2 regions of the Koromonas soli genome follow, and region 1 is predicted to be linked to the other one. Evidence: riboswitches for the same ligand, from Rfam matches in the RefSeq annotation. Region 1 holds a riboswitch; the other holds the start of a gene.

The links. Region 1 has a riboswitch for cobalamin ahead of AC6IY8_RS17580 (TonB-dependent receptor). Riboswitches for the same ligand answer to the same signal wherever they lie in the genome.
Region 2: another riboswitch for cobalamin. It lies ahead of AC6IY8_RS07700 (ABC transporter substrate-binding protein); the one in region 1 lies ahead of AC6IY8_RS17580 (TonB-dependent receptor).

What each region holds. Positions count from the first base shown of each region.
Region 1 is NZ_AP040872.1:4,031,639-4,035,051, forward strand. It holds gene AC6IY8_RS17570 (MXAN_5187 C-terminal domain-containing protein) at 1-553, opposite strand, end outside; gene AC6IY8_RS17575 (response regulator) at 754-1,416, shown strand; cobalamin riboswitch at 1,558-1,756, shown strand; gene AC6IY8_RS17580 (TonB-dependent receptor) at 1,859-3,413, shown strand, end outside.
Region 2 is NZ_AP040872.1:1,761,060-1,764,472, reverse strand. It holds gene AC6IY8_RS07705 (FecCD family ABC transporter permease) at 1-960, opposite strand, end outside; gene AC6IY8_RS07700 (ABC transporter substrate-binding protein) at 957-1,838, opposite strand; cobalamin riboswitch at 1,994-2,190, opposite strand; gene AC6IY8_RS07695 (universal stress protein) at 2,247-3,173, opposite strand.

The DNA.
Region 1 (3,413 bases):
TCAATCGAACCTGCCCATCCTTCACCATTACAGTGTACTCGACGGCTTGGCATTTGAATTGGTCGCGGATTTGTGAGGACTTTGACTGTACGAACTTGGCAAACGAATCGAAAGCTCCGAGCGGTTGTCCTGCGACTTCGCGCGCGCGCACCATCGCTTCATAGAGCGCGACAACTTCGATCACATCGTCGGTGAACAGCAAAAAGCTTTCCGGATCGACGTCCGCAGCAGCGTTGGTCGAGGCATTCAGGTGACCGAAGCCGCCGACTCCGAGCAGCACATCTTCAGGACGACGGTAGCCCTCTTCTTTGATTTTGGCCTTGCGGCGCCACAGATCGCTGAACACCGAATATTTCTGGGCTATGGAGTTCAGCCGGAATCGTTGCGAGAAGGTGAGACGGCCGTTCTCGATGTTGCGCCGGATGAGCGTCTGCACACGAGATTCCGTGTCCACAGGAGGCTTTTTCGAACCTCCGGCAAAGTAGATGTCGAATTCGATTTTCAGCCGCCGGAAAGAATCTTCTAGCAGCCCTAACTCTTCATCAATGGTCACGGACTTACAGGATAGCAGCGGCTCAGATTACAAAGCAGAGTACAAAAGGGTGCGCTATTGGTTTGGAATATAGCATATTGAGGGCAAAATCTGAGGTATCGAAGGAATTCCGAGCAGGTTCGGATGGGCGCCGTCCAGCAGAAAAATAAAATGTTTACAGTAGCTCTCCTCGCTGCACCTTAACTCGCATCTAAGCTCACATGTTTCGCGGTGAGAAAATCCGCGTGGGTGTGGCTGACGATCACGCGGTTCTGCGTGAGTCGCTGGGAGCACTGCTTTCGGCGCAACCCGACTTCGAAGTGGTGGGAACGGCGAGCAACGGAGTGGAAGCTCTGGAACTGATTCAGCGAGAGCATCCGGACGTGCTGGTTCTCGACCTTTTCATGCCCGCCATGGACGGCTTTGAGGTTCTTCGGCATCTCGACCGGGCTAACGAACGCGTCTCAAGCGTTGTTCTGACTGGCTCGGAAAGCCAGTCGGATTTCGTGCAGGTGGTCCGGTTGGGGGCACGTGGGCTGGTGCTCAAGGGTGATACGCCGGAGAAACTATTTGGCGCCATTCGTGCCGTAGCCGACGGTGAGTTGGCTTTCAGCGATGAGGTGGCCCAAGGCGTGTTGCTGGCCATGTCTGCCGATACGCAACAGGAACGAGCCACCAACTTGCAGCGGCTCAGCGAACGCGAAAAGCAGATCGCCTACCTCGTAGCGCGCGGGATGAAGAACAAGGATATCGCCGTTCAACTGACGATCAGCGAAAACACCGTGAAGCGGCATCTGCAGAGCATCTTTAGCAAGACGGGCGCGAAGGACCGCTTGGAACTGGCCGTCATTGCACTCACCGAGAGCTCCAGTAGCGCGGCGTAGATCACCGTCGAATACTCTTCGGGTAAACCTCGTTCAGCTTCGGTTGAAGGCGTTGCCTCGTCCTCCCACGTTTGACACTGGGTTACAAAGCTCCTAAAGTCAATGCATCGGCTTCAATCCTGAGGGTTGTAGTCGTGCTCTTTTCCAAGTCTGCGTTCGCGCGCCTGAGGCTCTCGCCTCATGGCATGGGAAGCGGGTGAGAATCCCGCGCTGCCGCGCAACTGTGAGTCGGAGACGCCCTTGTAGCCACTGTGCCTAGTGCATGGGAAGGCGTGAGGCAAAATGGGTCAACAAGACCACTCCGAACAGCCAGGAGACCGGCGCGAACACACCAACAACCCCTTTCGCGTGTGAGGGAGGAAGTATGCGAGTTTTCCGCCTCGTATTTTGCACTTTTCTACTACTTACAATTTCAACTTTCGCCTCTGCCTTGGATCTCCGTGTGCGTGTTGTCGATCCGTCGTCTTCCGTCGTGAACGGCGCTCGAGTGGCTGTTTACGCTGACGGCTCAACCGAGCCCCTTGCGCTTGCGAACAGCGATGCGCGTGGATTCGTAAGCTTTTCGAATCTTCAGGGTAACGCGCTTCGCGTCGATGTTCTTGCGCCTGGCTTTGCTTGCTGGAGCACGAATGTGAAGGAGTCTGGCGAGGTCACGGCGAAGCTGAAACTGACTTCGCAATCGGAAACCGTCGTTGTTTCCGCAGCGCCTTCGCCAGTGGAGGCCGGTCTTACGGGGTTGAGCGTATCCACGCTGGATTCGGCGACGTTGAATACACTGCAGCCTGTGTCGGCTTCGGACGCACTTCGATTTTTACCTGGCGTAATTCTCGCTGATGCGGGTAATCGCGGAGGGCAGACATCGCTCTTCGTGCGCGGCAGCGAGTCGCGTTACAACAAGGTTTTCATTGATGGCGTGCCGGTGAGCGATCCGGGAGGCTACTTCGATTTCGGTACAGTTTCCATGGCCGGATTGGATCGGCTCGAAATGCTGCGCGGTTCGGAGAGCGTGCTCTATGGCTCCGACGCGATGAGCAGCGTGGTGCAGATCACGTCGAGCGTCGGGCACACCAAAACTCCTGAGTTGCTCATCGCAGGCGATGGAGGCAACTTCCAGACCGGGCACGGATACGCGTCGTTTTCGGGGGCGCGCGGCCGTTTTGATTACAACGTGTTCGGCGATGAGTTTCACTCCGCCGGACAAGGCGCGAACGACGCCTACGATAACTCGACCGAAGGCGCAAATCTTGGATTGCAAATGGCCAAGAATGCATTTGCGCGGCTGCGCGTGAGGCATACCGATTCCTATGCCGGCGTGCCGGGTGAAACCACGTTCCTCGGACAGCAACTGCTGTTGCCAGACTCCGACGGCCGTGCTCATCAGAACAATCTTCTCGCGGCCCTGGAGTTCAATGTTTCGGCGCCTGAGAAGTGGCAGCATCTACTCACCATTTACAACTACAACCATCAGCGGCGCGATGTGGACAGTGTCACCGACCCATGGCGCACGACTCCCGCCTATGGTTTGATCGACTACCCCTACTCGGACCAGGCCAGCATCAATCGGTTTGGTGTTCGCTACAACGGCGAAGTCTGGGAATCGCGGCGCGCTCGGACGAGCTTCGGCTATGAGTTCGAAGACGAAAATGGCTTCGTAGGCGATAACCTTCTCCCACCGCTGAACCATGGTCTCCGCCGCAATCACGCCGTGTACGGGGAGCAGTTCGTTGAGGTAGGTCGCCTCTCGGCAATCGTGGGTGCGCGTTTCGTTCACAACGAGAGCTTTGGCGACCGTGCCGTTCCGCGTGCTTCACTCACCTATCTGCTGGCGCGAGGAAATGGTTTGTTGAACGGAACGCGCCTGAAGGGCAGTTACAGTGAGGGAATCAAGGAGCCGCGTTTCGAGGAATCATTCGGCATTGGCGGATACTTCATCATTAAGAATCCCAACCTGAAGGCCGAAGAGGCACGCAATCTCGAAGCGGGAATTGAGCAGCGGT
Region 2 (3,413 bases), 2.2 Mb from region 1:
CACCGCGCCGCTCAGCGCCGCCACTGGAAGCAAGCGGAAATTGTCCGGCCCCATCATCAGCCGAAGCAGGTGTGGCACCAGCAGCCCTACAAATCCGATCAACCCCGCCATGGAAACCGCCAGCGCCGTCAGCAGGGAACCAGCGAGCACAACAAAAATCTGCAGCCGCTCCACGTGAACTCCCAGCTGTGCAGCGTATTCCTCTGACAATGCCAGTGCGTTTAACTTCCGCGCCAGCGGCAGAGCCAGCGCGATGACTACAAGCTCTATCGTTGCCACCACCGCGATCTGCGACCACGCGGGCACCGTCACTTCACCGTGCAGCCACGCCGTCAGTATCCTCACCGCTGGATTGCTTACTTCCTGCCGCAACTCAAGCGCTCCTGTCGCGGCGTTCAGTATCGTGCCAATGGCAAATCCTGCGAGCAGCATGTCTTCCACGGCAAAGCGTCCGCCCGATTTTGCCAAGGCCCATACCAGCGCCATCGCCATCAGTGATCCGACAAACGCCAGCGACTCGATTGCTCCCACACCTGCAAGCGATAAGGTAGGGAGGAAGAATATTCCAACTGCGCCACCCAACGCTGCTCCGCCCGAGGCGCCCAGCACAAATGGATCTGCCAGCGGATTTCGAAACAGTCCCTGAAACAGGACTCCCGTTGCCGCCAACGCTCCACCCGCGAGTCCTGCTGCAAGCACGCGCGGCAGTCGCAGTGTAAACAGAATCACACCCGCATCCCCAGCCAGCGAAGGATGCAAGAATGCCCGCACCACCTCAGCGAATGGAATTCTCACCGGTCCGATTCCCGCTGCCGCAATCGTCACCAGCACGAGAGACACCGTCGCCAGCACCAGCATGGGAGCGGATCTCTTCTGCCATCGTGCACGTGGACTCGCGAGATCAGTGTTACTAATTTCGCGGCGTTTCGTCGCATTGTCGGCCACACCCAGTCCGCTCATCGCACCACCGTATTCAGTTGACGTGCGAGATTTTCCAAAGCGTCAAAAGCTATTGGGCTTGGGAATTGCAATCGGTCATCCACGCGCAGCACACGGCCCGCACGCACTGCCGCCAACGAATTCCATCCGGCACGCTGCCTCATCTGTTGAATGTCAAAAGGAGAATTCTGCGCCACCAGTACATATTCCGGCTGCTTCGGCAGGATTGCCTCGATGTTGAGGTGAATCCATTCCTGTGGCAAGTCTCCCGTCACCGAGCGTGCTCCTGCCGCCGCTAGCAGCTCGGTGATGAATGCGCGCTTTCCTGCCGTGATACATGGGTCCATCGAGATCGCGAAGAAGACCGAAGGCTGCTTCCTCTTTGCGGCCTCCACGCGCACCCGCGCCTCGCGGGCACGAAGCCGTGCGACCAGCGCTGCAGCGTCGCGTTCACGTCCTATCGCCTGCCCAATACTCTCAATGGAGTGATACAGTCCTTCGATCCCTGTTTCGTTCACCAGGAAAACCGGAATCCCCAGTCGCTCCACCCCGCGAATCGTCTCTGTGCTGTTCAGCGGTCCGACTCCGATCACCAGGTCCGGACGCAACATAGCAATCCGCTCCAGCGACGGATGCAGAATGTCTCCAACGCTCGGCTTCTGTCGTGCTTCGGGTGGATAAATCGCGTATTGGGTTACGCCCGCCACGTCGGCTCCGGCGCCGATAGCAAACACCGTGTCAGTCACGCTCGGAGTCAGACAGATGATGCGGTGGACCTGATCCGGCAACTTCACCGTGCGTCCAGCTTCATCCTGGATAACTCGCAGCGCCGCCGATTGAAGAGACAGAGAGAGCATCAGCCCCGCCAGCGCCACCACGCGAGTCACACTCAGATACATTTTGGTCCTGCTGAATGTGCGTGCTTTGTTACCAAAAATCGCCATACCTCGACCAAACGCGTTCTACGCGTCGGCGGGATTCAAAGGCAGCTTCCTACTGCGTAAACAGAAGTCAGATTAGGACGCACGTCGGCTCTCCCATCGAAGCCAAACTAGCCAAGATAAGCGTCTGGGCAGGTCTCCTGACTTGCGCGTCGCTGGACTCGAACAGCCTTCCCGGAATCACTCCAGTGGCCTGTCGTCCGATCCTCGGCGCTTACAGTTGCGGGACAGTGGCGGATTCGCACCGCCTTCCCTTAGCCAGACGAATTCGATATATACCTTCTTTGAAGCCTAGTCAATCAGTTTGCTTATTGCAACCCCTCGGGCCGGAGGTTCAGCCACTCTCGGCCCATTTGGGGTCCTCGATCACTCGCTTCGAACCGTCAACACAGGGGAATGAGCCTGGCGCACTACCTCCGACGCAGTCGCCCACGGAATATGTGTTGCGAGCGCGCGCTGTGACGCGTGGTGCGCACCCATAACGATCAGGCCCACCTGCCTGCTCTCTGCCACTCTCAGAATCATCTGCGCAGCGGCGCCGCAGCCAACCAGAATTTCAGGTTGCAATGCCTGCATGGCTTCCGGATGTAGCAGTTTCTTCATTTTCATGCGGGCAGCCATTATGTCTTGGTCCACGCTCGCCGGGTCTGTCTTGCCCACCACTTCCGGATCCACGGGCTCAACTTCAACATCCGCCGGAACGGCGTGCAGCATGATCAGATGAGAATCGTAAACTCGTGTCATTCCGATCGCATATTCCAGCGCCCGTTGCGTTCCGGGGGAGAAATCAGTCGCAAACAGGATGTTTGCGTGACCAATCTCCTTGCTCTCGATTGCCTGTGGCCCCACCGTGAGCACCGGACATTCAGCCATGCGAAACACTTGTTCAGCTATCGAGCCGAGCACGAGTTTCTTGAAGCCTCTCCGCCCGTGTGTACCAACCACGATCAAATCGATTTTCTGTTCGTTAATGAGCTTAGCAAGCACCTGCTCAAATGGCCCACGCTCCACGCTCATTACGCACGGAGCCCTGCCAAACGGCTTTCTGGCAAGCAGCTCTTTCATTGCTTTCAGCGCGACATCCCGGTCGGCATCTACTTCCGGCCGAGTCGTCAAAGGCAACTCCATCATCGATTCAGGAGCAATCACATTCACCATGTGTATCGTCGAACCGTAGTGTTCAGCGATGTCGCGCACATAGGGAAGAGCAGCTTCAGAACAAGATGAGAAGTCGGTCGCAAACATTAGGTTCTTCAGTGAGGGAAGTTTCAACGTTGCTGTAACACTCGACATGGGAGTTCCTCCATTCGGAGCCGATTTCCCGCGCCATAACGTACGTCCGCTGTTTATGCGTTTCAGTGAGTTCCATCACTCATGCTGCGTTCAGTTCTCCAAAAGCAACTTAAGCCCTTCTCGTGAGACCTTAATACTCGAAAGATCGCGACAGGTTCGGTGTCAGAAGTCCAACTCTGAACGTGTTGAGTTCGCATCGAATAATCGATGGCCCGCCTGTTTCTTAAAACACCAACACCG